Regions from separate parts of the Paenarthrobacter sp. 10L412 genome, predicted to be linked through region 1. Evidence: predicted binding sites of a transcription regulator. Region 1 holds the regulator's gene; each other region holds the start of a gene.

Region 1 (9,514 bases):
TCCGCAGCCTCCAGGATGGAGAAATTGACGTCGTCGATCCCACTGAGGATTTCCCGTACGATCCGTAGTCCGGAGGTGGAGCCAAAAGGCAGGTCGATCTGTGTTACGTCTCCCGTTACGACCATCTTGGAACCGAATCCGAGGCGGGTCAGGAACATCTTCATTTGTTCAGGAGTGGTGTTCTGGGCCTCGTCCAGGATGATGAAGGCGTCGTTGAGCGTCCGTCCACGCATGTAGGCCAACGGTGCGACCTCAATGGTGCCGGCGGCCATCAGCCGGGGAATGGACTCGGGATCCATCATGTCGTGCAAGGCGTCGTAAAGCGGCCGCAGGTAGGGATCGATTTTGTCGCTCAGCGTTCCCGGCAGGAAGCCCAGCCGCTCCCCCGCCTCAACAGCGGGCCGGGTCAGGATGATCCGGCTTACTTCCTTGAGTTGGAGGGCCTGAACGGCCTTGGCCATGGCGAGGTAGGTCTTGCCAGTACCTGCCGGGCCAATACCGAAGATCACCGTGTTCGCATCGATGGCATCCACATAGTTCTTCTGGTTCAAGGTCTTGGGCCGGATGGTTTTGCCACGGCTCGAGAGAATGTTGTGGGTGAGGACATCCACGGGATTCTGGACTGACTGTGTCCTCAGGAGGGAAACGAGCTGCTGCAGGACATCCGGGGTAACGACCGTTCCCCTGGCCACCAGTCCGCGGACCTCCTCAAGAAGGCGCATGATACGCGGTATGACCGTGGACGGACCGGACATGGACAATTCATTGCCGCGAACGTGGAAATTGACGTCCGGGAACTGCTCCTCGATGTAGCGCAAGGCTTCGTCATGGCTGCCCAATGAGTGAACCATCTGATCGGAGTTGTCGAACGTGACGATTTCCGTGCGCGTGCCCGGTAAGGTGTGCGGGAACTCGGTGGTGGCTGGGTTCCCGTTTCCGGTCCGCAGCCGCCCATTCAGGGATTCACTCATAGTGGTGGCCGTACGGCCTCTTCTCCTCCGGTCGGATCACAGTTGGTCCATCGTTTCGACAACGGGACTGGCTCAACCGCCAGGCCATATGCCGGAATGCCTTCAATCCTACGCCAGCCCGGCAGACCACGGGCGTTCGCCCGCGCATCCTCCCGTATCTTCCCCGCGGGGCCATCCGTCGGCTGCGACATTTTGTCTCAACTCGGCATCAAGCGGGTATCAATCCTGTTTCAGTTGCCGCCAGTACCCGCAAACCCGGCCAGCCGCCGTCGACGATATGCCAAGCTGGCAGAGCGGGTAGTCAGACTACGCGCGTTCGACGGGCCGGCGACAACCACCGGCCACCAAGGCAAGGAACCCCCATCGCGCAGTCAGTAAGACATCAGCCCGGCGGGCGAAAGCGGAAAAAGTCCGCCGTCGCAGCGCCTGCGATGCTTGCTGTCCTTTTGTTGACCGGCTGTATCGCCAACGGTGGACCCACGCAAGCTACCTCCAGTGCGCCGCCAGTCAGCGTCCAGGAAGCTCCGGCCAGCAATGCTCCCCTGGAGACCACCCAGGCGTCCACTAAGATCCCGGTCTACTGGATTGGGCGGAGCAAGGAAGATGTGTACCTGTATCGCGAATTCAGGGACATCTCCGGCGATGGAAACCCGGTCACCACGGCGCTGCGCATCATGATGGCCGAAAAGCCGCTGGACCACGACTTCTTCACCCCGTGGCAAGACCCCGGCAGCCTGGCAACATCCATCTCGGGCAAGAACGTGATCACCGTTGATATTTCCCGGGATGCCTTCAACTCCAACCTTGATGCGGGCATGGCGCAACGGGCTGTACAGCAGCTGGTTTACACGGCCACGGCAGCAGCCTCGTCGTCAGGCCTGATCAACTCCGGGCAGCAAATCCAAGTGGTCATCCTGGTTGACGGTCACACGGATTTCATGGCATTCGGCCAGGTGCGGCTCGGTCAACCGATGGCCAGGGATGCTTCCTTGGTGGCGCCACTATGGATCATCGATCCGCAGGAGGACACCTCCCTGCCCGCCGGCGCCGTTAAGTTCAATGGCCGCAGCACTGACAGCTCCAAGCCGGTCAGCTGGCAGATCCTCCGGGACAACGGCAATGGCGAAAAGGCCAGCCTCCTGACCGGCCAGACAAAAGCCACAGGAGAACCGGGACAATTCGGCGTCTTCTCGTTCAGCGCGACCCTGAAACCAGGGAAATACGAATTGCGTGTGTCCCAGGTTCAGGACTCCGGGCAAGCAGACACCTCCACCACGGATACGCGGCTTTTCAGCGTCGGCTAGAGCCGGCGTCCGTTAGGGACGACGCCGGCTCGCAGGCCACACGGCCTACCAGCGGCCCAGGACGTCGGAGGCGAGTACGACGGCGGCGGGTCCCGCCGTCGAGGACCTCAGCACGTGGTGGCCCAAGAGAGCCGTGACCGCCCCGGCGTCGCTGAGGCGGGTTACCTCGCGCGGCGAGATGCCACCTTCGGGCCCTACGATCAAGAGGACTTCACGCGGCGAATCCAGCCCGCGGCCTTCAGCCACGATGGGCGCTTCAAGGACGGTCCGCAAAGGGTTCTTGGCGTCCTCGTGAAGGATCACGGCCAGGTCCGCGGCAGCAACAGCCTTTGCCAAAGCCGCGGAATCCAGAATAGGACGCACCTCCGGTATCCATGCCCGGCGGGCCTGCTTCGCCGCGGCAGTGACCACAGACTGCCACTTCGCGTGGGCCTTCGCAGCGCGATCCCCCTTCCAGCGGACGATGGATCGCTCAGCCTGCCATGGGATAACTGCGTCTATGCCCAGTTCGGTGGCCGTCTCAATGGCCAACTCGTCGCGGTCACCCTTGGCCAATGCTTGGACAAGGACCAAACGTACGTCCGGCTGGTCTTCGAAAATCACACCGGAGGCCATGACGGACAAACTTCCAGGGCCGACCTCTGCCACCGTGCCTGTCAGGCGGGCTCCTGCGCCATCGGCAATGTCCACGGCTTCACCGACAGTGAGCCTCTTCACCGTAACGGCATGCCGGGCTTCTGCACCGTCGATGACGAACAACGCGCCCGGCTCAACACCGTCCAGGCTCCCGGCAGGCGTGAAGAAAACGGGGTTGCTCACCGCTACAGGTTACCGAGCTTGTCCCGCAGCTTGGCGAACATGCCGCCGCTGGCCACGAGTTTGCCTTCGCTGAACTGCTCGCCGCGCAACTTGGCAAGCTGCTGCAGGAGCTCTTCCTGTGCCGGATCCAGCTTGACCGGTGTCTCAACGTGCAGGTGCACCTTGAGATCGCCGCGACCGTAGCCCCTGAGGTGGGTAATCCCCAAACCGCGAAGCGTGATGACCTCGCCGGACTGGGTGCCAGCCTTGACGTCGATCTCCTGGGGCCCGTCGAAAGTTTCCAGGCTCAGTTCCGTACCCAAGGCTGCTGCCGTCATGGGAACGCTCAAAGTAGCGTGCAGATCGTCGCCTTCGCGGATGTAGGTGGAGTCACTGTTGACGCGGATTTCTACATAGAGGTCACCGGCAGGTCCGCCTGCCGGTCCCGCTTCGCCCTGTCCGGAGAGCTGGATCCGCGTCCCTGTGGCAACGCCGGCAGGTACCTTGATGGTGAGGGACCGGCGGCTGCGGATGCGGCCCTGCCCGTTGCACTCGTTGCAGGGATCCTTGATGACCGTACCGAAGCCCTCGCAGGAACCACATGGTGCGGTGGTCATGACCTGGCCCAAGATGGATCGAACGGCCCGCTGGACTTGGCCACTGCCGCCACAAATGTCACACCGCTCCGGGTGCGTGCCTGGCCGGCAGCAGCTGCCATCGCACGTCGGGCAGACGACGGCCGTGTCAACTTCAAGCTTCTTGTTGACACCAAACACGGCATCCTTGAGGTCGATGCGGACGCTGATCAGCGCGTCCTGGCCCCTGCGAACACGGGAGGCCGGACCAGCGTGCCCGCCGCCACCGCCGAAGAAGGTATCGAAGATGTCCTGGAACGCGAAGCCCTGGCCGGAGTAGCCACCACCGAAACCGTTGTCAGTGCCGTTCTCGTTACCGGTGGCATCGTAGACGCGACGCTTTTGGGGGTCGGACAGCACTTCGTAAGCATGCGTCACGGCCTTGAACTGCTCCGCGACGTCCTCCCCCGGGTTGACGTCCGGGTGAAGCTTGCGCGCCAACTTGCGGTACGCCTTTTTGATCTCTTCCCCGGTGGCTTCCGGCGAGACTCCCAAAACGTCATAGTGGCTGCTCAAAGTCGGTATCTCTTCCTTGTTGTTACTGCGATTCTTATCTCGGGCCTGGCGTCAGCCGCCGAGAATGCGGGAAAGGTAGCGGGCCACGGCGCGCACGGCAGCCATGGTGGTGGGATAGTCCATCCGGGTTGGTCCGAGGATTCCCACCTTGGCACCGGAGCCGTACCCCGTTGCCACGACCGATGCTTCTGCCAGGCCGTCATAGGGATTCTCGCGCCCGATGCTCACTGTCACGCCGCGGGGATCATCACCCATGTCCGACAACAACCGGAGCATGACAACTTGTTCCTCAAGGGCTTCCAGCACTGGCCCGATACTCAACGGGAAATCCACGTTTGAGCGCGCAAGGTTGGCTGTTCCGGCCATGACTATACGCTCTTCACGGCTGGTGTCACTCAGGGCCTGGAGACCATGGGCAAGGTGCTGCGCGAGCCCACGAAGGTCCGGCGGACACAACGCAACCACGGACGGCAACACTTGCGGCAGCAGTGCCAGTTGCGTCCCCGCGATGCTGCCAAGGAACCGGGAACGCAGGGCCATCAAGGCCTCGTTGCTTACATCGGAACCGGCCTCGATGACCTTCTGGCCAACGCTTCCGGTATCTGCGATGAGCACCACGAGCACCTGCTTTGGCGCCAGGAGGACAAATTCGACGTGCCGGACCAGGGCCCGGTTGGAGTGCGGGTACTGAACGACGGCGACCTGGTTGGTCAGTTGCGACAGGAGCCTGACTGTGCGCTCAAGGATGTCATCGAGGTCGTCCGGCCCTTCAAGGAGCGAGTGGATGGCTCGACGCTCCGCGGCTGACAACGGCTTGACCTGCGAGATGCGGTCCACGAACAGGCGATAGCCTTTGTCCGTGGGGATGCGGCCTGCGCTGGTATGCGGCGCTGCGATGAGGCCTTCTTCTTCCAGTACGGCCATATCGTTGCGGATGGTGGCGCTGGAAACGCCGAGATGATGCCGCTCCACAAGTGCCTTGGATCCAACAGGCTCGCGTGAATGCACATAATCCTCAACGATTGCGCGCAGTACTTCAAGCTTGCGTGGCTCACTCATTGCAACACCTCCTGACGACTGTCCCGGCCTTTCTCGGACGGATAAATAGCACTCACTTAGCACTCAACATGCCCAAGTGCTAACAAGTCTAGTATGAGCCAGCACGTTGCTAGCATTGAAACCGCCCGCGGGAGTTATTCCCAGCACAACCAGCGCAACCAGCAAAAAGGGGTATGAAGTCCTTGGCTTTCGATACGTGGGGCCCGCAGGATCTGTCCGCTCCTGCCAAACACCAACTCCCCGAGGTAGCCGTCCAGCGCGGGATGGTCCTTGAAGACGTCCAGTCCGGCTGGGTGGGCGAAGTCACCCGGGTGGAGAAATCGGGGGGAATGCACATCGTCTCCCTTGAGGACAGGCGTGGTAAGACCAAGTCCTTCCAACTCGGGTTTGGTTTCCTGCTTGAAGGACAGGCCATCCGTCTCATGCCTCCCGCCCCAAAGGTCCCTGCATCGTCTGTGCAGTCGGGCCGAACGGCATCCGGGTCAGTAAAGGTCCTGGGCCAGCGTGCCCAGGTGGCCAAGGCGAGCCGTATTTGGGTGGAAGGCAAGCACGACGCCGAACTGGTGGAGAAAGTCTGGGGCGATGATCTCCGCCTTGAGGGCATCGTCGTCGAGCCACTGCACGGCGTGGACGACCTCAAGTCAGCTATCGCCGCATTCTCCCCCGGGCCAGGGCGCCGGCTCGGGATCCTGGTAGACCACCTCGTAGCGGGCTCAAAGGAATCACGCATCGCCGCAGAAGCCATGACGGTGCCCGGAGCCGCCGGAAACGTGCTGATCGTCGGCCATCCGTATGTAGACGTCTGGCAAGCCATCCGGCCAAAAGTACTGGGTATTGAGCGGTGGCCGGAAGTTGCACGAGGCACTGACTGGAAGACCGGCATTCTGACCGCTTTCGGTTGGCCCCACGAAACCGCCGAAGACATTGGACTCGGCTGGCAGCGCCTGCTCAGCGCGGTACGCAGCTATGCGGACTTGGAAGCCTCGCTCCTGGGACGGGTGGAGGAAGTCATCGATTTCCTTACCACTCCCTGACTGCCTTGTCCTGATTTGCGTTTCCTGAATTCGCTTTTCCCAGAGACGTAACGGGGCGTTGGTCCCGGGATGACCCGGGACCCAGTATTCTGGGACAGCAACACCGCAGCATCTTTACAGCAAAGGGAAGACACCGTGGCAGAGAACGCTCCTGAAGAACCGGGCAGCGCCGCAGGCCAGCCCCAGTACCATGGCGCGCCCGCGAACGCACTCCCACTGACGGCAAGCGAAGACCGGCAGTGGGCCACCTTGGCGCACTTCGGGGGAATTCTGGGATGCCTGCCGTCCCTGTTGATCTATCTGATCTTCCGTGATCGCGGACCCTTTACGGCGCAGGAATCCAAGGAAGCCCTGAACTTCACGCTTCCTCCGACCATCGCGGCAGTCCTGGCAAATATCCTGGTTCTGCTTCCCGTAGTGGGCAATATCTTCGCAGTCATCGCCACGGGCATCTGGGTAGCACTCACGTGCTTTTCAGTCTCGGCGGGTATTCGTGTCAACCACGGTCAGCCCCACCGCTACAAGCTCAACCTGCGCTGGATCAAGTAGTCCAAGGCTTCCAGCGGATTCTGCCGATGGTTAGTCCGGCAGAATCCTGCGCACAACGGCGTCGGCCAGGAGTCGGCCTTTGAGCGTCAGAACCAGGCGACCCTTGAAGGCCGCACCTGGATCCACGAGTTCTTCAGCGATCAGTCCTGCCATCGCATGGCGGCCAACTTTGTCCAACGCGTCAACGGAGAGACCGGTACCGAGCCGTGCCTCAAGCATGATGCGCTCGACTTCCCGGGTTTGGGCGTCAAGGGTTTCCCTACCAGCTGCCGGCGAGTCTCCTGCAGCCAGCCTGTTGGCATAAGCCGTGGGGTGCTTAACGTTCCACCAGCGGACCCCGCCCACGTGCGAGTGAGCGCCCGGACCGATCCCCCACCAATCGTCTCCCCGCCAATAGGCAAGGTTGTGGCGGCATGCCTGTTCCGGCGTTTTCGACCAATTGCTGACCTCGTACCACGTCAGGCCGGCTTCCGAAATCAGTTTGTCGGCCAGCTCATATTTGGCGGCGTGATCGTCGTCGTCGATTCCGGGAACTTCGCCACGACGGATTTGGGCTGCCAGCTTGGTTCCGTCCTCCACGATCAGAGCGTAGGCGCTGATGTGATCGGGTTCGTAGGACAGGGCAGTCTCAAGGGACAGTTGCCAATCCGCCATCGTCTCTCCCGGCGTGCCGTAGATGAGGTCAAGGCTAACGGCCAGGCCCGCCTCGCGCGCCCACTGGACCACCAGCGGAACGCGGCTCGGGGTATGGGTGCGGTCCAGCACTTTGAGCACGTGCGGTACCGCGGACTGCATGCCGAAAGAGACACGCGTAAAGCCGGCATCAGCCAGCACCTTGAGCGACTCGGGCGTCACGGAGTCGGGGTTGGCTTCGGTGGTCACCTCTGCGCCCGACTCAAGTCCCCACTGCACGACGGCGGCGCGAAGGATACGCGCCAGGTCCTCGGCAGGGAGCAACGTGGGTGTCCCCCCGCCAAAAAATACAGTGCTCAGTGGCCGTTTCGGCAGGCCGGAGGCATCCATGGCCGTGGCTGCAAAGTCCAGTTCAGTGACAGCCGTGCCTGCATAAGCATCCTGCGACGCCCCACCACCCAGCTCCGTGGCTGTGTAGGTGTTGAAGTCGCAATAACCGCACCGCACCGCGCAGAAGGGGATATGCACGTACAGGCCGAATTTGCGGTGCTCGACGCCGGTCAGCACCTGCGGGGGCAACAAGCCATCCGCAGGTGCCGGGTCGCCCAAAGGAAGGACGCTGGGCATCTACTTCTTGGCCTTGTCCTTGGACTCGTCGGTGGTCAGCGCGGCAATGAAAGCTTCCTGAGGAACTTCAACCCGGCCCACCATCTTCATGCGCTTCTTGCCTTCCTTCTGCTTCTCGAGCAGCTTGCGCTTACGGGTGATGTCACCGCCGTAGCACTTGGCAAGAACGTCCTTGCGGATGGCCCGAATGCTCTCCCGGGCAATAATGCGCGATCCGATGGCAGCCTGGATGGGCACCTCGAACTGCTGACGCGGGATGAGTTCGCGCAGCTTGCCGGTCATCATTACACCGTAGGCATAGGCCTTGTCACGGTGGGTGATGGCACTGAAAGCATCCACCTGCTCGCCCTGGAGCATGATGTCCACCTTAACGAGGTCGGCAACCTGTTCGCCGTCGGCTTTCCAGTCCAGCGAGCCATAACCGCGCGTCTTGGATTTGAGGATGTCGAAGAAGTCGAACACGATTTCCGCCAAGGGCAGGCGGTACCTGATTTCCACACGGTCCTCGGAGAGGTAGTCCATACCACCCATAACGCCGCGGCGGCTCTGGCACAGCTCCATGATGGCGCCAACAAACTCGTTCGGCGCCAGGATGGTGGCTGAGACCATAGGCTCGCGGACCTCGGAGATCTTGCCCGTGGGATATTCGCTGGGGTTGGTCACGTGGACCACCTTCTTGTCCTCCAGCGTTACCTCGTACTCCACGTTGGGAGCTGTGGAGATGAGATCGAGGTTGTACTCGCGCTCAAGACGCTCACGGGTGATTTCGAGGTGGAGCAGACCCAGGAAGCCAACACGGAAGCCGAAGCCCAGCGCAGCGGACGTCTCGGGCTCATAGACCAGAGCGGCGTCGTTAAGCATCAGCTTCTCGAGGGCATCGCGGAGCACGGGATAGTCAGTTCCATCAAGCGGGTACAGACCCGAGAAAACCATGGGCTTCGCATCGGCGTAGCCGCTGAGCGACTCCGATGCCGGCTTGGCGAGGTTGGTAACAGTATCGCCAACCTTGGACTGGCGGACGTCCTTAACACCGGTGATCAAGTAGCCGACCTCGCCCACACCCAAGCCCTTGGACGGTGTGGGCTCCGGGGAGCTGACGCCGATTTCCAGGAGTTCGTGAGTGGCACGGGTGGACATCATCTGGATCCGCTCACGCGGGTGCAGCATGCCGTCCACCACGCGAACGTAAGTGACCACGCCGCGGTAGGTGTCATAGACGGAGTCGAAGATCATGGCCCGGGCAGGAGCATTGGCATCGCCCACGGGAGCCGGGAGGTCACGGACGATTTTGTCCAGCAACGCCTCCACGCCCACTCCGGTCTTGCCTGAAACCTTGAGGACATCTTCCGGGTCTCCGCCAATAAGGTTGGCCAGTTCCGCCGCGTACT
Region 2 (10,368 bases), on a different contig from region 1:
TCCCGCCAAGCAGGTCCTGGTTGAGGGCCGCCTCTACAACGGCCAGAAGGGATTCTGGATTGTCTCGGGCTTCGTGGTGGACAATGCTCCCAAACTGAGCGGTGTCGCCGCCTCGCCCAACACCTGGATTCCAGTAGCCCGGGGTTGGGTGGCCGATGCCGCCCAAGCCGGTCCGCCGCCGTCGGGCACCATCACGCTGACCGGCCGCCTGCTGCCCTCTGAAGCGCCGGTGCCACACGTCGACGCCGGTCCAGGCCGGGCGTCGGCGGTGGCCGTTGCCGAACTCATCAACATCTGGGACGTCTCCAGCTACCAGGGCTTCATTGCCGCAACATCCGAAGTAGCTGGTGGTGTTCCCGTCGCCGGCAATGACGCGGTAAAGGCCCTCAATATCCCGGCACAGCCGCCGGAACAACAGGTCAACTGGCTGAACCTCTTCTATTCAGTTGAGTGGGTGGTCTTCGCAGGATTCGCACTGTACATCTGGTGGCGGATGGTGGCAGACGACTACCGTCGCGGCCTCGAAGACGACGAGTTCGACACTCACGATGGCGGCTTCGACGGCGGCTTCGACGATGACAAAGACCACCCCAACGAACCGACAAGCCCTGAACCCCAGCAGCCTGGGCCAGAACAAAAGGTGCAGTAATGATTGAGCCCAAGCCGGCCATCCAGCCCGAGCAGTCCGGACCCAAGCCGAAGAAGCGCAGATTTGGCGGAACGGAAGCCCAAATCCGTTCGGCGCTGAAGTTCTACAAAGTCATGGCCTACCTGACCGGTGCCATGCTCCTGCTGCTCTGCGCGGAACTGATTGCCCGTTACGGTTTCGGCGTATCGCTCTTTGCCGGTGGCACGGATGCCGTCACGGGTAAGCCCTTCGGCTTCGGATTCGCTGAGTCTGAGCCCAAGGGCGTGATCGGCGGCTTCAATATCTCCACCACTGTATTGATCGTCCACGGCTGGATGTACGTGGTCTACCTGGTCTCCAACTTCCGGTTGTGGTCGCTCATGCGCTGGCCTTTCTCCAAGCTGGTCCTGTTGGCCCTGGGTGGCGTGGTACCCCTGATGTCGTTCATCGTGGAGAAGAAGTTCCATGCCCAGGTTGAAGCGGAACTGGCAGCCAACCCGCAGGCCTCAAAGCGCTACTAGCCGCGGCCAGGGCCAGGCCAGCAGGCGTCAGGGTGTGAGATGCCTAACGACCAGCCCGTAATTGACCTCTTCAGGCCACTGCCAACGTGCACCGGGGCGGCCCGGCAAAGTAGTCTTGGTTGGTGACTACTCCCACCGCACCCCAGACTTCCCAGAAGCCGGTGCTGGTTGTTGACTACGGTGCCCAGTACGCGCAGCTGATTGCCCGCCGCGTCCGCGAAGCGAATGTGTATTCGGAAATTGTTCCGCATACCTTCACCACCGAGCAGCTTCTGGCCAAGAACCCGGCAGCCATCATCCTTTCCGGCGGACCTTCCAGCGTCTACGCAGAAGGTGCTCCGCGCGTCGGAGCGGACCTTTTTGAAGCCGGGGTACCCGTTTTTGGTATCTGCTACGGCTTCCAGGCAATGGCCAACGCGCTGGGCGGCAAGGTGGCCGAGACGGGCCTCCGGGAGTACGGCGCCACCGAAGCACTGGTGGTTGGCGATGCCCGCTCGATTCTTGATGGTGTGCCCTCCTCACAGAACACCTGGATGAGCCACGGCGACTCCGTCCAGGAAGCTCCCGAGGGTTTCGAAGTGCTGGCCACGACGGCCGGCGCCCCGGTAGCCGCCTTTGCCAACGAGGAAAAGCGCCTCTACGGTGTGCAGTGGCACCCGGAGGTCAAGCACTCCGTGCACGGCCAGCACGTCCTGGAGAACTTCCTGTTCAAGGGCGCTGGTCTCAGCCCCAACTGGACCACGGGAAATATCCTCGAAGAGCAGGTGGAACGCATCCGCCAGCAGATCGGTGATTCCAAGGTCATCTGCGGTCTTTCCGGCGGCGTGGATTCTGCCGTTGCCGCAGCCCTGGTCCAGAGGGCCGTTGGCGACCAGCTGACGTGTGTCTTCGTGGATCACGGTCTCCTTCGCGAAGGCGAAGCAGAACAGGTTGAACGCGACTTCGTCGCTGCTACGGGCGTCAATCTGTATGTTGCCAACGAGCAAGAGCGCTTCCAGTCTGCGTTGGCCGGAGTCAGCGATCCCGAGACCAAGCGCAAGATCATTGGCCGGGAATTCATCCGTGCCTTCGAGGAAGCGGAGCGGGCCATCATCGCCCAGGCAGCTGCCGAGGGGGAGAAGATCAAGTTCCTGGTCCAGGGCACGCTGTACCCGGACGTCGTCGAGTCCGGCGGCGGCGAGGGCGCTGCGAACATCAAGAGCCACCACAACGTGGGTGGGCTTCCCGAGGACCTGCAGTTCGAACTCGTTGAGCCGCTGCGCGCCCTGTTCAAGGACGAAGTCCGCGCGGTGGGTGCCCAGCTGGGCCTGCCTCAGGAAATCGTCGGCCGCCAGCCGTTCCCCGGCCCTGGCCTCGGTATCCGCATCGTCGGTGAAGTCACCAAGGAGCGCCTTGACCTGCTTCGCAAGGCTGACGCGATTGCCCGTGCCGAGCTGACCGCTGCTGGCTTGGACAACGATGTTTGGCAGATGCCGGTGGTTCTGTTGGCTGATGTCCGCAGCGTCGGCGTCCAGGGCGATGGCCGCACCTACGGCCACCCGATCGTTCTCCGTCCGGTATCGTCCGAGGACGCAATGACGGCCGACTGGTCGCGCTTGCCGTACGACCTCCTGGCCCGCATCTCCAACCGCATTACCAACGAAGTGGATGGAGTTAACCGCGTGGTGCTGGACGTCACCAGCAAGCCGCCGGGAACCATCGAGTGGGAATAGCATTTTGAGTGGCCGGCCTCCTCTGGGAGGCCGGCCACTATTCTTTCGGCTGTGAAATGACGGCGAATTTCGCATTGGCACAGTGTTGCGGAGCGGGCTGAAGGAGTATTCCCGCTACCCTCGAAAGTATGCCGGTATGGTCCAAGGCGTCTAAAGCTAGTACAGAAAAGAAGGCAGCAGTTGTGTCATTAGGTCAAGGCCAAGAAGAGGGCTCCGAAGAGCTCCGGAAATGGCTGTCCGGACTTAAGCCCGTTACAGGGGCGGACACGATGCTGCGTTTCGTGAAGACGCCCGAAGGCGCCATCGATCTCAGCAACGCACATCCCTCGGGCCTCGCGCAGCTGCTGGCGGGGCGTAGAACGAGGTTGTCCACGCTTATCCGCGACCGGCAGCAATATCTGGTGGCGGCACGGGCTGCACGCAACATCCGGTCCAAAATTTTTGAGCTCAGCAATGATCGGGGTATCGAGGCCGGGTACCTCTCCGCGGGCACGGTGGTGTGGACTTCAGCCGTAGGTGGCAAACCCCAGCGGGTATCGGCCCCTGTCATGCTGACCTCCATTGTCCTGACCGTTCGCCCGGGCGAGGACGATTTCGAGCTGCAGCTCACCGAGCAAGCACGCATGAACCCGGCTTTGGTGCGTCACCTGAAGACCGTCCACGGCATCGTCTTCGACGTCAATGCAGTAGCCCGCATGGCCTACAACACGGCCAGGCTTGACCCCCAACCGGTCCTGGATCGCCTGGCTACCCTGGTGCAGCCCATTCACGGCGCCGAGGTTGAATTCAACTTGCTCGTGACCACTTTGGCTGATCTTTCGGGAAACCTGGACGATCCGTGGATCAACATGAACAACCCCACCGTGGCTGCCTTGGCAACTGCTGCCAATGGTGGCGAGATCGAGCCCGAACCCATCAAAGCGGGGCGGTTCGCCAGCCTCGATGAACGCGACCCGGCAGACGAACTACTTTTGCTCGATGCTGACACGGACCAACAGTATGTGGTGGACGCTGTCCGCGCAGGAGATTCGCTGGTTGTCAGCACCCCACCAGGCAGCGGCCAGACCCAGACGGCAATCAATGCGATTGGCGCCTTGGTCAGCGAAGGCAAATCCGTCCTCGTGGTGGGGGACCGGCAGTCCAGCCTGGCGGGACTTTCTGCGCACCTGGAGTCGCTGGGCCTGGATTCGATGTTGTTCCGTCCGGGCAACGGCACCACACCACAGCAGCTCAAGGGCCAGTTGGTCCGTGCCATCATGCGCAATGAAAAGGCGCTGGAACCGCAGCTTGGGAACCTCCATCAGACGCTGATCGGACACCGGCATGCCTTGATGGACCATGTTGCCTCGCTCCACAACGTCCGCGAACGTTGGGGCTGCTCGCCCTACCAGGCCATGCAATCGTTGGCCGAATTGACGTCCATCCACCCGGCGCCGTCCACCACAGTGCGCCTCAAGCGCAGCGTGCTGGACAACATCAAGGACCGTGAAGAACTGGCTGGCCGCTTGCGTCGTGCTGCCGAGCTGGGTAGCTTTAGCCGGTCTTCCACCTCCAGCCCTTGGTATGGTGCCCGCCTCGTAACCCGCAAGGAGACAGAAGAGGCCCAACAGCTTGCCCGCATCGCCGAGGAGAAACTTCCCGTCCTGCGCGAGCGTATGAAGCAGGTTTCGGATCACGCCGAGATCCGTTTGGCGGATACCTTCACCGAGTGGGGCGCACAGCTTGAATTGCTGATTGCCGTGCGCGAAAGCCTGGACAAGTTCACTCCGGATATTTTCGATCGCCCGGTGCATGATCTCATCTCTGCAACTGCCAGCTCTGCGTGGCGCCGGGAGCGCAATCTGGAGATGCCCTCCATGCAGCGTTCGAGGCTGCGGCGGGTGGCAAAAGAGTATGTGCGGCCTGGTGTTCACATCGCGGACCTGCACAGCTCCCTGGTCCTCGTCCAGGAGCAGCGTGCCTTGTGGGCAGGCTATGCCACCACCCAGCGCCACCCGGCCGTGCCGTCCGGGCTCGCCGACCTCGGGTCCTTGTACCGCGAACTGGATGGCGAGCTTCGCCGCCTGGGTGAGGCGCTCAAGCACACCTCTGCCGGTGGTTCGCTCCACCAGACTCCGTACCTGGAACTCATGGAGCGGCTCGAACGGCTCGTGGCGGACACAGCCACGCTTGAAACACTCCCGGAGCGCACGCTCCTGATTGAGGAGATGCGCGAGCATGGACTCGGCGAGCTGCTCGCTGACCTTGCTGCCCGTGAAGTGCCGGCCGCTTCGGTTGCAGCCGAGCTGGACCTCGCCTGGTGGCAGTCTGCCTTGGAAGCAATGATCAGTGGTGACGACTACCTCGCCATGTCCGACGGCGACTCCCTCCGCCGCCTTGAAGCTGAGTACCGCCTTGCGGACCAAGCCCACATTGCCAGTGGTGCTGCGCGTTTGCGGTGGCAGTTGGCCCGGAAATGGGGCGAGGGGATAGTGGAGCACCCCCGGCAGGCTGAGTTGCTTCGTGCCCTGCTCAAGGATGGTCGGGTGACCCTCCCGGCTTTGAGTGCGCAGGCTCCTGACCTCGTACCCATGCTCGTTCCGGTGTGGTCCGTGAGCCCCTACCTGTTGACGGGAGTTCTTCCCGCGGAGCAGAAGTTTGACGCCGTGATCATCATCGATGCCGAATCGACGTCGCTTCAGGCCGTCCTTCCGGCGATTGCGCGGGCCCGGCAAGTCATAGCCTTCGGTGATGCGAAGATCGCGAATGCCCGCACCTTCAGCGTGGCCGTGGAACCTCCTGTGGCGGGGGTGGCCAGCCACGAGACCGTGGACAGCGCGTTCAAGGCCCTGGCACGCGTCCTGCCCACCTGGCAGCTGAACTGGGTTTACCGGGCCGTCGATGAGGACCTGATCCTGCAGTTGAGCAAGAACTACTACGACGGCGGCCTCCGGCGTTTGCCCGATGGCAGTTCGGTGACGGGCCTGGATCGTTCGATCCTGGTGGAGTACATCCCCGATGGAACAGGACTCCCGGGCGCCGACCATGAGGGCGTTGAGTCCGTTACGGCGGAGGTCAACCGCGTGGTGGACCTTGTCTTCGAGCACGCCAGATTGCGGCCCCGAACCTCGTTGGCTGTGGTCACGGCCAGCCTGCGCCACGCTGCGCGGATTGGCGAGGCGATCCGGCTTCAATTGCCCAACCACCCCTTGTTGTCCGCCTTCTTCGGCGCCGGTCCTGAGTCCTTCCGCGTAGTGGACCTGGAGCGAGCCCAAGGCCTGGTGCGTGACCATGTCATTTTCTCTCTGGGCTACGGCCGGACACCTCATGGCCGCGCCTTGCACTCGTTCGGACCCCTGTCCACCGAGGGCGGACGAAACCGCTTTGCCTTGGCAATGACCCGCGCCCGCCGTTCCATGCACGTCCTGAGCTGCTTCCGCCCGGAAGATCTGGATCTGGATCGCCTGGCGCACGGGGCTGTGGAATTTTACGAACTGCTGGACAGGGAACTGTCCGGGAACAGCAACCTTGGAACTCCTGCCTCGCGCGCCGTTGCCAGCGAACAGGCTTTGGGGGAGGACCCTCTGGTTGCCGATCTCGGCGAGAGGTTGCGGGCCAGGGGTGCCCGCGTGTGGCACCTTTACGACGGTGTCCTGGACATTGCCGCCGCTGCCGATCCCGTCCACACGATTGGACGGGAAGGCGCCGAGATTCCCACGCCAGTGGCAATCGAGTCCGATGGCACGGAACGTTACCGGCGCATGAGTGTCCGTGAACGCAGCCGTCTGAGGCCCCAACTGCTGGAACGCATGGGCTGGCGTTACATGTCCCTGTGGACCATTGAAGTGTTCACGGATCCTTCGTCCTGCGCAGATCGAATCGGGTCCTACTTGGGACTTGAGAACCATGTTCCCCAGGCCGCCCCGCCAGCGGAGCATGGCTTCCTGGACATGGATGTTGAACAATTGAATCTGGACAATGCAGGTTCCTCGTATGCCAGCTCCTCGTATGGGATTTCCTCGTACAGCAGCTCCTCGTACAGCAGTTCCTCCGCAACCCGGGCTTCGCATCGGCAAAGCCCGGGAAGTGCCCAGGCATCGCTGGAATCCCAGCAGCCCGGACAGGCAGATGTGAACAGGCGGAGGGGGGCGGATGGCGAACCAAGCAACGCAGAAGCCAGCAATCCAACCCCCAGTGATCCAGAGGATGGGACTGAAGTACCAGTGAATGAACAGGGAACCGGCAACGAAAGCGGCTCTGACGAACAGACCGCAGCTGTGGACGCCGAAAACGCTGAAGAGAAGGCAGAGTCAAAGACACCAGCGGCGAAGCAAGCCTCCGGTGGAATCTTGCCTACCAAGGCGGCTGAAGACGATCCCCGACGTTGGGGCGACGAAGGCAACTATGACCATGAGCAGTGGTTGAAGGAGCAGAAGCCCCCGCATTGGGGCTGATTGGGTCATGGAATCCAGGCCCTGCATTAGGGATTGACCAAAACAAAGAAAAGCTTGCCTTGCGTTGATGCGCCGGCAAGCTTTTCTGCTTGTGGAGGATCTGCAGCCACTACCATCAAGCCGTCGGTGTCGCTGGTTCCGAGCCATTGGCCGGGTTTACCCCCTTGGGCGGATGTCCATAGGACAGGGACGGAGGCGGCCAGGACTTCGGTTTGCCGGGACTCGTCGTATGATCCGGCGGCGGTAAGTACTACATTCACCAGCTGTCCCGGGGACAGAAGCTGGATGGATGAAGGGTCAGCCATGCGAAGGGGGACCGCAGCTGAGCCTACAGGTGCACCGGTGAGGAGTCCCGGCCCCAGAAGATTGGATTCGGTGGGAATCTGCCCTTTAGTCAAGGGCGAGGCAAGCTGGCGGCCCACCAGTGAAACGTGATCCTCCAGGGCTCCGGAAATCGCGAGGTCGGGCGGCACGCCAACAGTGGTGAAGTCGGCCCCGGTGAGGCTGGTGCCTGCGGCAAGATCATGGGCAGCGACGAGAATGCTGACACGCTGCTCAGAGGCAGGGGTTAGCTGTTGGACAGTAATGCCCGTGGCCAGGCAGAGCAGCAGTGCAACTGTCAGCCGACGATTCCGGGAGACCCAGAAGTTCAGGCTCTGCCTGGGGCCCAGCCGCAATTGGCGATGTGGCCCCTGCTTCCGTGGGAGGAAATGGCCAGCCACGGTGGTGGGCTTATTCCGGGAGCGACCACGGCCCCTGGCAGGCGGACTGGAGTGTTCGCGGCGGGGGAGTGGCGAAGTGGTTGACTTTAGTGGCATAACGCCACGTTAGCCACCGGTCTCGGCCGCCCAACAGCGGCCGAGTGCCTTATGTGGAAAAGTGCTGGCTAGCTCGCTGCGGCTGCTGGTGCAGGCGTGGCAGCCGGGGCCGGAGTCGCCGGGGAGGAGGGCGCAGCGGAGACGGTGCTGCCCTTGGCATCGCGCGAATCCGTGCGGTAGAAGCCCGAGCCCTTGAAGACAACGCCGACGCTGTTGAACTTCTTGCGGAGCGCGCCCTGGCATTCAGGGCACTCCGTCAGGGAGCTGTCAGAGAAGGACTGGACGATGTCAAAGGCATGGTCACAGTCTTTGCAGGCGTATGCGTATGTGGGCACTGAGTTCCTCCTTCAGGACAAGGTTCAGGTCCTGTAGAGCCATGGCGGAGAATCTCCGCATTAGCAGTCGCAGGGCCTGAGTGCCAATTCTATCATCCGCATCCCGCTCATTCGCTATCTGCCAACTCCACGTAAGTGCGGGACTTCACGTAGCGTCAACCAGGTCACTCCCCGCCGCCAAGCGTGATGATTCCCGACGGCGTCAACGCATCCGGCACCGGGCGGTCAAAAGGCTCGGCGGGGATAGCTCCGGAAGGCAACACATCGTCGTCGTACACCACCGCGATGGTGGGTGGCCGACCACCGGAGCTGTCCAGGCGTTGGAGGAGGCGGTCGTAGTAGCCGCCGCCTTGTCCGATGCGGTTGCCATCCCGGTCCACGGCGGTGGCCGGCATGAAGATGCCCGCAACAGCGCTCACCACAGCACTGTCCAAACGCTCGCCTTCGGGTTCGTCGATGGGTGCGTAGTCGGACCGGACGAAGGCTGTCTCCGGCGTCCAGTACACCCAGCTCAACTGGCGTCCGGCCTCGCAGACGGGAAGCAGGACCTGGTGGCCGGCGTTGTGGAGTCCTGCGATCAGGGGCATGGTTGGGGGTTCGTGGGAGACGCCGACGTAGATCGCGAATGTCCTGGGTGATCCGGCGGAAATCTTCCGGGCCCACGCCAAGCCGTGCCGTGCAATTGATTCACCGGCTTGGGCTACTTGCTCCTTGGAGAGGCCGCGCCTGTACAGGCGGCGGCTGCTGCGGATGTCTTCCTTCGATGCCATTTTTGTCCGATCATGAGATTCGCGCGGGCTACCGTGTCTACGTAAAGCAGCAAATCCGCTCCAGTTCAAGGGCTGTTTCTGCGTCTTGCCACGGCGAGGGTTTACCCGTTGATGTATTCCTTCCGTTACATTAGTCCGGTGACTCTCGATAACAATGCTGTCCGTAAGGCCGTCATCCCCGCAGCGGGTCTTGGTACCAGGTTCCTCCCCGCCACAAAGGCGATGCCGAAGGAAATGCTGCCCGTGGTTGACAAGCCAGCCATCCAGTACGTCGTCGAAGAAGCGGTGAAGGTTGGCCTGCACGACGTCCTGATGATCACCGGGCGCAGCAAGCGCGCCCTGGAAGATCACTTTGACCGTGTGCCGGCGTTGGAAGCAACGCTGGCAGCGAAGGGCGATACTGCCAAGCTTGAAGCCATCCAGTCCGCCACCAACCTGGGCGACATCCACTACGTCCGCCAGGGCGACCCCAACGGCCTCGGCCACGCGGTCCTCCGTGCAAAGCAGCACGTCGGGTACGAGCCGTTCGCCGTTTTGCTGGGCGATGACCTGATCGATCCCCGCGAGGACCTGCTCAGCGAAATGATCGCTGTCCAGCAAAAAACCGGTGGTTCCGTTGTTGCCCTCATTGAAGTTGAGCCTTCGAAGATCAGCGCCTACGGTTGCGCCGACGTCGAGGAAAACGGTGAAGACGGCTACGTCCGCATCAAGCAGCTGGTGGAAAAGCCGTCCCCCGAAGAAGCTCCATCCAACCTCGCGGTGATCGGTCGCTACGTCCTGCACCCGGCAGTGTTCGACGTCCTGGAGAAGACTGCTCCCGGACGCGGCGGAGAAATCCAGCTGACGGATGCCCTTGAGGTTCTGGCTGCCGGGGAAGGTGAAGGCTACGGCGTTTATGGCGTCGTCTTCCGTGGACGCCGCTATGACACCGGTGACAAGCTGAGCTACCTGAAGGCCTGCATCGAGTTGGCATGCGAACGCGATGACCTGGGGCCCGAGCTCCGCGAGTGGCTGCCCACCTTCACTGCCGGCCTTCCCAAATAACACCGGTGTACGGCTCTGCGATCTGGCCGGTAACGCTGGAAAGCGGAGCCTTGGTGCTCCGGCCAATCCGTTACCGCGACAAGCGGGAGTGGTCTGAAGTCCGTTCG
Region 3 (10,368 bases), on a different contig from region 1:
TGACATTGATCTCGAGAACACCATGGACTCGTCCGTAACCGTGGTGGAGTGGGGGAGGGACCGGGTGGAGCACCTCTCGGACAGCCGCCTGGAAGTGGATCTTCATCGGTCTGTGGGTGGCGCAGGCCTTGTGCCGGCCACCAAGGTCGCGGACAGCGGCACGGTCCTGGACTTTGACACTGATGACGACGACGAACCCCGCACCATCGTTTTCCGCGGTTTCGGCCCACGGTGGGTCGAGGCTCCGAAGCTTCTTGAAACCACGATCTCCGAAGGAGGCCACTGATGCTGATCTTGGCCATTGATACCTCTGCAGTGGCCAGTGCTGCGCTGATTTCGGACGTTGCCATGGAAGGCGTGGTGGATTCCTTCGCCACTGAGGACACGCGAAGCCATGCCGAAGTCCTTGCTCCCGGCATCGAGAAGCTCCTGGCAGGAGCCGGCGTCACCGGTGCGGATATTGACGTGATCGTCGCAGGGGTGGGCCCCGGACCGTTTACCGGGCTGCGCTCGGGTATTGCAACCGCACGCACCCTGGCTTTCGTCTGGAACAAGCCGCTGTATGGCCTGATGAGCCTTGATGCGATCGCCCTCGAAGTAGCGGAGTCAACTGCCGCTGTTCCCGAATTCCTGGTGGCCACTGACGCCCGGCGCAAAGAGGTCTACTGGGCGCGGTACGTCCTGGAGGAGAGCCAGCTTCCCCAGCTCATCGACGGACCGCATGTGGGTTTCGCCTCGGAATTGCCGGACCTGCCCGTGTTCGGTGCGGGCGCTGGCCTGTACGCCGACGTCCTCCGTGCGGACGAAGATTTTGCCGACACCCAGCCGGACGCGGCCTCCCTTGGCCAGGTCGCGCTGGCCCGGTTAACGGCAGGGCAGGAACTCTTGGATTCCACACCTTTGTACTTGCGCGAATCGGACGCCCAGGTGCCGGGTCCCAGGAAACGTGCCCTGTGATGAAAGGGGAACGATGAAACTTTCGCCCAAACTGGAGCTCGCAGGAGTTTCCCTGCGCGACATGACCGAGGCTGACGTCCCGGCCGTGGAAGCCTTGGAACGTCGATTGTTCCCCGTGGATGCCTGGCCCCTGCAGATGTTCTTCGACGAGTTGTCCCAGCCCGACACACGCCGCTATGTGGTGGCTGAAGTTGAGGGCCAGATCGTGGCGTACGCCGGATTGATGTGCATTGAGCCAATTGCGGACGTCCAGACGATCGCCGTCGTTCCCGAATTTGAAGGCAAAGGCATCGGTTCGGCAATCCTGACCGAACTGATTGAAGAGGCACGGCGGCGTCGCGCGGCGGACGTCCTCCTGGAGGTGCGCGCTGACAACCCTCGTGCACAGCAGTTGTATCTGCGCTTCGGATTCGAACAGATTCACGTCCGGCCGCGGTACTACCGGGACGGGACGGACGCGTTGATCATGCGCCTGCCACTGAATAACTCATGACACTTAACGAGCCAGAAGGAGCCAACGCGTGAGCGGCCCTTATCCAGAACAGCCGAAGCAGCCGTTGGTGCTGGGCATCGAATCGTCCTGCGACGAAACGGGCGTCGGAATCGTGCGCGGTACAACGCTGCTGACCAACACGGTGTCCTCGTCCATGGACGAGCACGTGCGTTTTGGTGGCGTCATCCCGGAGATCGCCTCGCGCGCCCACTTGGATGCCTTTGTCCCCACGCTCCAGGAAGCGCTGCATGAAGCCGGGGTGACCCTGGAGGACATCGATGCCATTGCTGTCACCTCGGGTCCCGGCCTGGCCGGCGCCCTCATGGTGGGTGTCTGCGCCGCGAAGGCCCTGGCCGTCGCCACGGGCAAGCCGCTCTACGCGATCAATCACCTCGTAGCGCACGTTGGCGTGGGGCTGCTGGATTCAAGGCCCGACGCCGGTGCTGGCGCCGGCTTGGGTGACGGCCAGTTGCCGCCGAAGCTCGGTGCACTTCTGGTTTCGGGTGGCCACACGGAGATCCTCCGTATCCGCAGCATCACAGATGACGTGGAACTCCTGGGGTCCACCATCGATGACGCCGCCGGCGAAGCCTGCGACAAAGTGGCCCGGATCCTGGGCCTTGGCTACCCCGGTGGTCCAGCCATCGACAAACTCGCACGCCAGGGCAATCCCAAGTCCATCCGCTTTCCGCGCGGCCTCACGCAGCCCAAATACATGGGCACCGCAGAGGAAAAGGGACCGCACCGCTACGACTGGTCCTTCAGCGGCCTGAAAACCGCGGTGGCCAGATGCGTGGAGCAATTCGAAGCCCGCGGTGAGGAAGTACCTGTAGCCGATATCGCAGCAGCATTCCAGGAAGCCGTAGTTGACGTCATCAGTTCCAAGGCAGTCCTGGCCTGCAAGGAGAACGGCATTACTGACGTGCTCCTTGGTGGAGGCGTTGCTGCCAACTCGCGGCTGCGTGAATTGACGGGTCAACGCTGCGTCTCGGCGGGCATCAAGCTGCACGTGCCGCCGCTGGGTCTCTGCACGGACAACGGTGCCATGGTGGCAGCCCTTGGTGCTCAACTGATCATGGCCGGAATCGGGCCCAGCGGAATTGCCTTCGCACCGGATTCCTCCATGCCCGTTACTACGGTGTCGGTGGCTGCGTAAGTTACGCCTTTCAGCAACTACGCGTTCCAGCCAACTGCGCGTTCCACTAACTATGCGTCGGGGCCTTTGCGCATCTGCTGCACGAGGTCCATGACCACTGCCTGCAGGTCCCCGTTGTGTTCGGCGGCCACACGGCGCTGGCGCTGGTAGCTGGCGCCGCGTTCGATGATCTTCATGACGTCGGCCAGTTCTTCCGAGCAGCCGAGCTTGGCTGCCACGGGTTCCAAGCGTGCGACGGTTTCTGCGAGGTGCTCGGTGACCAACTGCTCGTTGCCCTTGGCATCCAGGATGATGATGGCTTCCATGCCATAGCGGGCGGCACGCCACTTGTTCTCCTGGACGTGCCAAGGAGGCATGGTTGGGATGCTTCCGCCGGCGTCGAGGATGGAGGAGAACTCGTCCACGAGGCACTGCGTCAGTGCGGCGATCGCACCCACTTCCTCAAGGGTGGCGAGGCCATCGCAAATGCGCATCTCGATAGTGCCCAGGTTGGAGACGGGCCTGATGTCCCAACGGATCTCAGAGATGGCGTCAATGACACCGGTGGTGAACATGTCCTGGACATAGGACTCGTATGCTTCCCAGGTTTCGAATTGGAACGGCAGGCCAGCGGTGGGGAGTTGCTGGAACATGAGGGCCCGCTGGGATGCGTAGCCGGTTTCTTCGCCGGCCCAGAAGGGGCTGGAGGCGGATAACGCCTGGAAGTGCGGGAAGTAGTTGACCAGGCCGTCCAGGATGGGGAGTACTTTGTCCCGGCGATCGATGCCCACGTGGACGTGGACACCATAGATGACCATTTGGCGTCCCCACCATTGGGTGCGCTCGATCAGCTTGGCGTAGCGCTCCTTGTCGGTGACCGGTTGGAGCAGGGGAGGGCTGAAGGGATGGCTGCCTGCGCAGAACACCTCCACTCCCATGGGGTCGGTGACTTCGCGGACAGCGGCGAGGGAGCGGCTAAGGTCCTCTTTGGCTTCCTTGACCGTTTCGCAGATTCCGGTAACGAGTTCCACCGTGTTCAGGAGCAGTTCGCGCTTGATGTGGGGGTGTTCGTCGTCTTCGTTGAGGTCCGGGTGGTTCGCGGCCACGCCCTTGAGCACATCGTTCGCGACGGAGACCAGTTCCCCGGTGCGTGCATTGACGAGCGCCAACTCCCATTCCACACCCAGTGTCGATTGCCTGGATGGCGCAAACTCAATCTGCACGTAGTCCCCTCGTTGCTTGTTTCTGCTGGAGTTTCAGCTGGACGCAACCCGCTGCGGGGCCGTCAGCGGTCGGCTCAAGTCTAGTGCAGCCGGAGCATGGCTGATTGCGGACAGGGCGAAGTTAAGCGCCGTGACCCATCCCCAGGGAATTGCTAATGAGAATGATTTGCAACTATAATCTTTCCATGCACCTCACCGTTGTCAGCTCCCTGGACAGTCAGTGCCGCGAAGCGGCCACCGCCCGGCTTGGTCGAACGCACACGAACTCGGTCGTAGTTCTTCACGACCTCCTGGACGGTTCCTTGGTCATGCGGCGCGTCTACAGGGAAGGTCAGTTGTTCGAGCGCGAAACAACCGTTCTGGAACACGGTTGCCTCAGCTGTACGGTCAAGCTGGATGTAGTACCGACGGCGGAACGCCTCGCCGCCTGCGGGTTCGACCATGTGGTCCTGGGCCTGCCCCCTGGCGTCGCAGCAGGGATGGCAGTCGCGGAACTCCGGCGCGGCCTCTCCCAGCCGGCCGTCATGGACAACGCCATCCTGGCCTTGGACCCTGTGGATCTTGACGATCACATCTGGGACCGTCACACCCTTTTTGAATCCGGCTTCACATCGATGCCGGAGGATGACCGGACTAGCGGCGAGTTCCTGATCGGCGAGTTCGGGCAGGTGGACACCGTCATGTTGCACCCCGGTTTGGGGGCTGAATGGTCCGGAAATCCCCGCGTGGGAACCAAAGAGTGGGTGACTGGCGTGGAGCTGCTGGGGCAGCTGGCGCCGCACGCTGCAGCAATCAGTGCAGCCGATGACTTCAGATCGGGCTGCTTCGACGACGCCGAAGCGGCCGCACGTACCCGGCCCGGCGTGGTCCGCCTGCCCTTGGACGATTCGCCCGGTTCTTTCCGTACAGTCCTCCACAAGGCCGGGCGGCCGCTGCACCCGGGCCGTTTCCGTGAAGCACTTCCCCAACTCGCGGCTGGAACCCACTGGCTGCGCGGACGTTTGTGGATCGCCTCGGCCGTGAAGACGCGGATCGCGGTACAGGGAATTGGTCCCCGCGTGTGGCTTGAGAGCACCGGGACCTGGCTGGCGGACGCACCTGCCGCAGGCCGCAACGCCAAGGTGGGGGCCGACGTCGACGCCGTCCTGGACTGGCACCCGAACTATGGCGACCGCGGAACGGTCCTGGCCATTACCGGACGCTCCGAGCACATCGACCCGCAGGAAATCCGCACCCTCCTGGAGGGCTGCCAATTGACCGAGGCCGAGATGGAACTCCACTTTGGAGTCTGGGAGGACCCCCTGGAACTTAGCGAAGCACTTTAGCCAGCCACCCTAAAAGCCAACCCACCAACAAGAAGGAGAAAAACCATGAAGGTCAGGAACTCACTGCGTGCCCTCAAGAAGATCCCGGGTGCACAAATCGTCCGGCGACGTGGGCGCACGTTCGTCATCAACAAGAACAACCCGCGCATGAAGGCCCGCCAGGGCTAAGAGAACGGCAGCGTAAAGAGGCCGTTGTTTAATGGGTGAATGCCAATCCTGAACAAAGACATGTCCTTGTGCATTTCGCTCGCGGCCCGGCCCAGCAACATCGGGACCCGGTTCCACAATTATTTGTACGATCTGCTCGGACTGAACTTTGTCTACAAGGCATTCGCCCCGGCGGACATCACTCTTGCAGTGGCTGGCATCCGCGGCCTCCCCATCAGGGGAGCCGCGGTGTCCATGCCATACAAGGAAGCAGTCATCCCGCTTGTGGACGTGATGGATCCGTCAGCAAAGGCCATCGACTCGGTCAACACGATTGTCAATAACGACGGCGTCCTCACGGCCTACAACACCGACTACATCGCCATTGCCCGGCTCCTGAAGGACCACAAAGTACCCAGCAGCCACACCGTGCTGCTGCGTGGAGCCGGAGGAATGGCAAAAGCGGTGGCCGCAGCTCTCCGCGATGCAGGCTTTACGTCCGTGACCATCGTTGCCCGCAACGAAACCACCGGACGCGCGCTCGCGGACCTTTACGGTTTCGGTTGGCAGGACGACGTCAACGGATCAACGGCGGACCTCGTCATCAATGTCACGCCGTTGGGGATGGCCGGCGCGGACGAGACAGCGCAATCCTTTGACGACGTAACCATTGCCGCCGCGAAGGTAGTGTTCGACGTCGTCGCCCTCCCCTCCGAGACGCCGCTCATCACAGCTGCCCGTCAAGCAGGCAAGCCGGTGATCACTGGAGCCGAAGTCATCGCCATCCAGGCGGAGGAACAATTCGTCCTGTACACGGGTGTCCGCCCGAGTGCTGACCAGGTCCGCGAAGCCTCGGAATTCTCCCGCCGCTGACGTGGCCTAGAACGTCACGGGCTCCACCACCACGGCCACTCTTTCCTCGCCAATCCTGGTGAGGACCAGGGTGGCCGTTTTTGCGGGCTTGGTCTCGCGCTTGGATGGAAGCAGTTGTTTCCGCAGTTCTTCGGGAGTAACTGCCGTGCCGCGCTTCTTGATGTCCAGCACCGTGATGCCGTTCGCTTTGACCCAGGCTTTGAGCGCCTTCACGTTGTAAGGCATTACTTCAAGCACCTTGTATGCGCGGGCAAAGGGCGAGTCATGGAGTTCCGGGGCGCAGATGTAGGCAATATGTTCGTCCACCAAGTGCCCGCCAAAACGTTCAGCGACGTCGGCCACCAGGCCTGCGCGGATGACCGCACCGTCCGGTTCGTAGAGGAACCCTTCAACCGGCCCGACGGCGGCTACCGGGCCGCCGTCGAAGTCCTCGCCGCTGGTGAGCTCAGCAGCGCCCTGGGAACCGATGACAAGTGCCGCGCGCCGTACACCCGGCCGGGCCACCGCGTTGAACCACAGGGTGACCTCCGTGACGTCGCCGCCTACGGAGACCCACTGCGCTTCGCAGTTCGCCGGAACCGAGTCGTGTGGCATCCCGGGACCCATCTTGACCCCGACCGCCCGACCGGCTGCGGCAAGGCCTTCAACGAACGACAACGGGGGAGAGAACGCTTCCGGATCCCAGATCCTTTTGGTCCCGGACGTCGAGGTTGTGCGTCGTGCGGGATCCAGCCACACGCCGTCGATCCCGTCCAGGTCCACTGATGTGGCATCGGAATGCACCACTGTGGCGTGCGGGAAGGGCATGAGGTTGATCGTGGCGCAGGCGGCAGTGGTTTCGTCCATTTCCACGGCGGTCACGGCAATGTCCATCGAGGCCAAGGCCATGGAGTCCGCTCCGAGGCCGCAGCCGAGGTCGGCTACGTGGGAAATGCCGGCCTTGGCAAAACGCTCGGCGTGCCGGGCTGCGACGTTGAGGCGGGTTGCCTGCTCGAGTCCGGCCTGGGTGAACAGCATCTGGCGGGCGAACTCGCCGAACTTGGCCTCGGCGCGGGTCCGGAGGCGGGACTGTGTGAGTACGGCGGCCACGAGTTCAGGGGAGTGGCCTGCTTTCCTGAGGTCGGCGGTAACGCTGAACGCTTCGGCTTCGCGGTACGGCCCCAGCGAGGCAAGGAGTTCCCATCCTTCAGTGGTCAGCAAGGGTGCGATCTGTTCCTGCGGTGCGTGAGACATGGGATCAAGCCTAACGGCGCGCGCCGTGACGCCGTGAGTTGGGAATCAGCCCGATAGGGTTGTTTTCATGGAAGACAACGCAGCTCCGCAGCCCTCCGACACGAACGACCCGGGCGGGAACGACTCCGCAGGCCCGGGAGCTTCAGAGCATGCCGCAGAGCATTCCTCCGGTCAGTCCCTTGTGGCGTTTGCCCGTCCTGCCTTAATCGCGGGGGCTGTGATCGCTTTGATCTGCGTTGCCCTGCTGATCGTCATCTTCGCGTTGGACTCATTCAACGCGGCGGCATACTCCGTGACGGGCAAGAGCGTGAATGACGCTACTGATGAAGCCCGCGATATCCGGGACCTCTACAGCGGGGCCCGCATTGGTGGGATTATCGCCTTGGTGATTTCCGGCGTCGTGGCCCTGGCGGCCGCCGTCGTGCTCTATTTGAAGCGCGGAACCGCGCCCACAGATGAGGACGACGACGGCGAAGACTATGATCTGGATGACCTCACCGGCCGGTAACGGGAGTTCACTCAGGACGAAATTCTGGCACTCACCTTGACCGAGTGCTAACGCTTACATAGAGTCGTGTTAGCACTCTCCCCCGGAGGGTGCTAATCACGCCAGGCGTCACCGGCACCGCGACGACGGTTGCACGCCACGGCACCCTAGTTCTTAGTCCATGAATCAGCTCATGAAAAGGAGAGTCCGAGTGTCGGTCTCGATTAAGCCTCTTGAGGATCGTATTGTTGTTCGCCCGCTCGAAGCAGAGCAGACCACGGCTTCCGGCCTGGTAATTCCGGACTCCGCACAGGAGAAGCCGCAGGAAGGTGAAGTTGTTGCAATCGGCCCCGGTCGCTTCGATGACAACGGCAACCGCGTGCCGGTTGACGTAACTGTTGGCGACGTCGTCATCTACTCCAAGTACGGTGGAACCGAAGTCAAGACCGGCGGCAACGAGTACCTCGTTCTGTCCGCCCGCGACGTCCTTGCGATCGTCGTAAAGTAACTTCCTGGAGCCCCGCACCGCAGCCGCGTTGGAATCATTCCGACCTTCTGCGGTGCGGGTTTTCTGTCTTGAAAGGACACAACCATGGCAAAGCAGCTTGCTTTTAACGATGCTGCCCGCCGGTCTCTTGAGGCCGGTATCGACAAGCTCGCCAACACTGTCAAGGTGACGCTTGGCCCGCGCGGCCGCAACGTCGTGCTGGACAAGAAGTGGGGCGCTCCCACGATCACCAACGATGGCGTGACGATCGCCCGCGAAGTTGAGCTTGACGACCCCTACGAGAACCTTGGTGCGCAGCTGGCCAAGGAAGTAGCCACCAAGACCAACGACGTCGCTGGCGACGGCACCACCACCGCTACAGTGCTGGCACAGGCCCTGGTCAAGGAAGGCCTGCGCAACGTTGCTGCTGGTGCCGCTCCTGGCGAGATCAAGCGTGGCATCGAGGTTTCCATTGAAGCCATCGCAGCCCGCCTCCTGGAGAACGCAAGCGAAGTGCAGGGCACCCAGGTTGCCAACGTTGCCGCTATTTCCGCACAGAGCGACGAAATTGGTGAACTGCTGGCAGAGGCGTTCGGCAAGGTGGGCAAAGATGGCGTCATCACCATCGAAGAATCCTCCACCACCCAGACCGAACTCGTCCTCACCGAAGGCATGCAGTTTGACAAGGGCTACCTTTCCCCGTACTTCGTCACTGACGCAGAACGCCAGGAAGCTGTCCTCGAAGACGCCTTGATCCTGATCAACCAGGGCAAGATCTCCTCCCTGCAGGAATTCCTGCCGTTGCTGGAGAAGGCGCTGCAGGCCTCCAAGCCGCTGTTTATCATCGCCGAGGACATCGAAGGCGAAGCCCTGTCCACGCTGATCGTCAACCGCATCCGCGGCACGCTGAACGTTGTGGCCGTCAAGGCTCCGGGCTTCGGCGACCGCCGCAAGGCCATGCTGCAGGACATCGCTACGCTCACGGGCGCTCAGGTTGTTTCTCCGGACCTTGGCCTCTCGCTGGACACAGTTGGCCTCGAGGTACTGGGTACGGCACGCCGCATCACGGTCACCAAGGACAACACCACCATCGTTGATGGCGCCGGAACCGAGCAGGACGTTGCCGACCGCGTGGCCCAGCTGCGCGCCGAGCTCACTCGCACGGACTCCGACTGGGACCGCGAGAAGCTGCAGGAGCGCCTTGCCAAGCTGGCTGGCGGCATCGGCGTTATCAAGGTTGGCGCAGCCACCGAGGTTGAACTGAAGGAAAAGAAGCACCGCATCGAGGACGCCGTTTCCTCCACGCGTGCAGCCCTTGAAGAAGGCATCGTTTCCGGTGGCGGTTCCGCCCTCATCCACGCCCTCAAGGCACTGGATGAATCCCCGGCCGTCAAGGCCCTGGAAGGTGACGCAGCAGCAGCTGTTGGCATCGTCCGCCGTGCCTTGATCCAGCCGCTGCGCTGGATCGCGCAGAACGCCGGCTTCGACGGCTTCGTCGTCGTTTCCAAGGTCTCCGAACTCGAAGCCAACCACGGCTTCAACGCCAAGTCCGGCGAGTACGAGGACCTCATCGCCGCCGGCGTGATCGACCCCGTCAAGGTCACCCGCTCCGCACTCCGCAACGCCGCTTCCATCGCTGCCCTGGTTCTCACCACCGAGACCCTGGTAGTCGAAAAGCCGGCAGAGGAAGAAGACGCACACGCAGGCCACAGGCACTAACAGCCTGTCCGAAAAAGCCCTGGTCACTCGTGGCCAGGGCTTTTTTATGCCCTCTGGCGCTTCCCGGCGGCCGCTTTGTGGCGCGCGTGTGGATCGGCGTGTGGCGTCCTGACCTTCTTTGAACCCCGGGCACCCGCTATGCAACCAAAAAAGGGTGAAAAGAGGGCTTCTGCACATCAAAGAAGGTCAGGGACCCACACGGCTCGCCAAGGATGCGTGGACCCACCTGTTGCCTCATGTCAATACCTCCGCGACGGGGAATACGTTGCGTCATTGGAAAACCTCCGGT

Evidence for each region. The regulator HrcA, encoded in region 1, represses chaperone genes, less so after heat shock. The targets are predictions, from matches to a motif close to TTNGCACTCGNNNNNNNCGAGTGCNAA.
Region 2: AC1DD7_RS10385 (FmdB family zinc ribbon protein) is a predicted target of HrcA. The motif match lies at 8,508-8,534, and genes of this name have one in related genera.
Region 3: groES (co-chaperone GroES) is a predicted target of HrcA. The motif match lies at 7,919-7,945, and genes of this name have one in related genera.

What each region holds. Positions count from the first base shown of each region.
Region 1 covers NZ_JBFTJT010000010.1:232,092-241,605, forward strand. The annotation lists gene AC1DD7_RS15720 (PhoH family protein) at 1-971, opposite strand, end outside; gene AC1DD7_RS15725 (GerMN domain-containing protein) at 1,403-2,275, shown strand; gene AC1DD7_RS15730 (16S rRNA (uracil(1498)-N(3))-methyltransferase) at 2,321-3,094, opposite strand; gene dnaJ (molecular chaperone DnaJ) at 3,097-4,224, opposite strand; gene hrcA (heat-inducible transcriptional repressor HrcA) at 4,276-5,283, opposite strand; gene AC1DD7_RS15745 (DUF3097 domain-containing protein) at 5,466-6,317, shown strand; gene AC1DD7_RS15750 (DUF4870 domain-containing protein) at 6,453-6,866, shown strand; gene hemW (radical SAM family heme chaperone HemW) at 6,897-8,126, opposite strand; gene lepA (translation elongation factor 4) at 8,127-9,514, opposite strand, start outside.
Region 2 covers NZ_JBFTJT010000007.1:15,587-25,954, forward strand. The annotation lists gene AC1DD7_RS10360 (SURF1 family protein) at 1-649, shown strand, start outside; gene AC1DD7_RS10365 (DUF3817 domain-containing protein) at 649-1,149, shown strand; gene guaA (glutamine-hydrolyzing GMP synthase) at 1,272-2,861, shown strand; gene AC1DD7_RS10375 (AAA family ATPase) at 2,990-7,294, shown strand; gene cpaB (Flp pilus assembly protein CpaB) at 7,321-8,112, opposite strand; gene AC1DD7_RS10385 (FmdB family zinc ribbon protein) at 8,181-8,447, opposite strand; gene AC1DD7_RS10390 (5-formyltetrahydrofolate cyclo-ligase) at 8,612-9,217, opposite strand; gene galU (UTP--glucose-1-phosphate uridylyltransferase GalU) at 9,329-10,261, shown strand; gene AC1DD7_RS10400 (GNAT family N-acetyltransferase) at 10,267-10,368, shown strand, end outside.
Region 3 covers NZ_JBFTJT010000006.1:86-10,453, reverse strand. The annotation lists gene tsaE (tRNA (adenosine(37)-N6)-threonylcarbamoyltransferase complex ATPase subunit type 1 TsaE) at 1-286, shown strand, start outside; gene tsaB (tRNA (adenosine(37)-N6)-threonylcarbamoyltransferase complex dimerization subunit type 1 TsaB) at 286-957, shown strand; gene rimI (ribosomal protein S18-alanine N-acetyltransferase) at 971-1,450, shown strand; gene tsaD (tRNA (adenosine(37)-N6)-threonylcarbamoyltransferase complex transferase subunit TsaD) at 1,479-2,606, shown strand; gene AC1DD7_RS08065 (glutamate--cysteine ligase) at 2,657-3,808, opposite strand; gene AC1DD7_RS08060 (GTP-binding protein) at 3,994-5,133, shown strand; gene ykgO (type B 50S ribosomal protein L36) at 5,179-5,301, shown strand; gene AC1DD7_RS08050 (shikimate 5-dehydrogenase) at 5,341-6,153, shown strand; gene AC1DD7_RS08045 (THUMP-like domain-containing protein) at 6,160-7,386, opposite strand; gene AC1DD7_RS08040 (hypothetical protein) at 7,454-7,894, shown strand; gene groES (co-chaperone GroES) at 8,085-8,381, shown strand; gene groL (chaperonin GroEL) at 8,466-10,079, shown strand.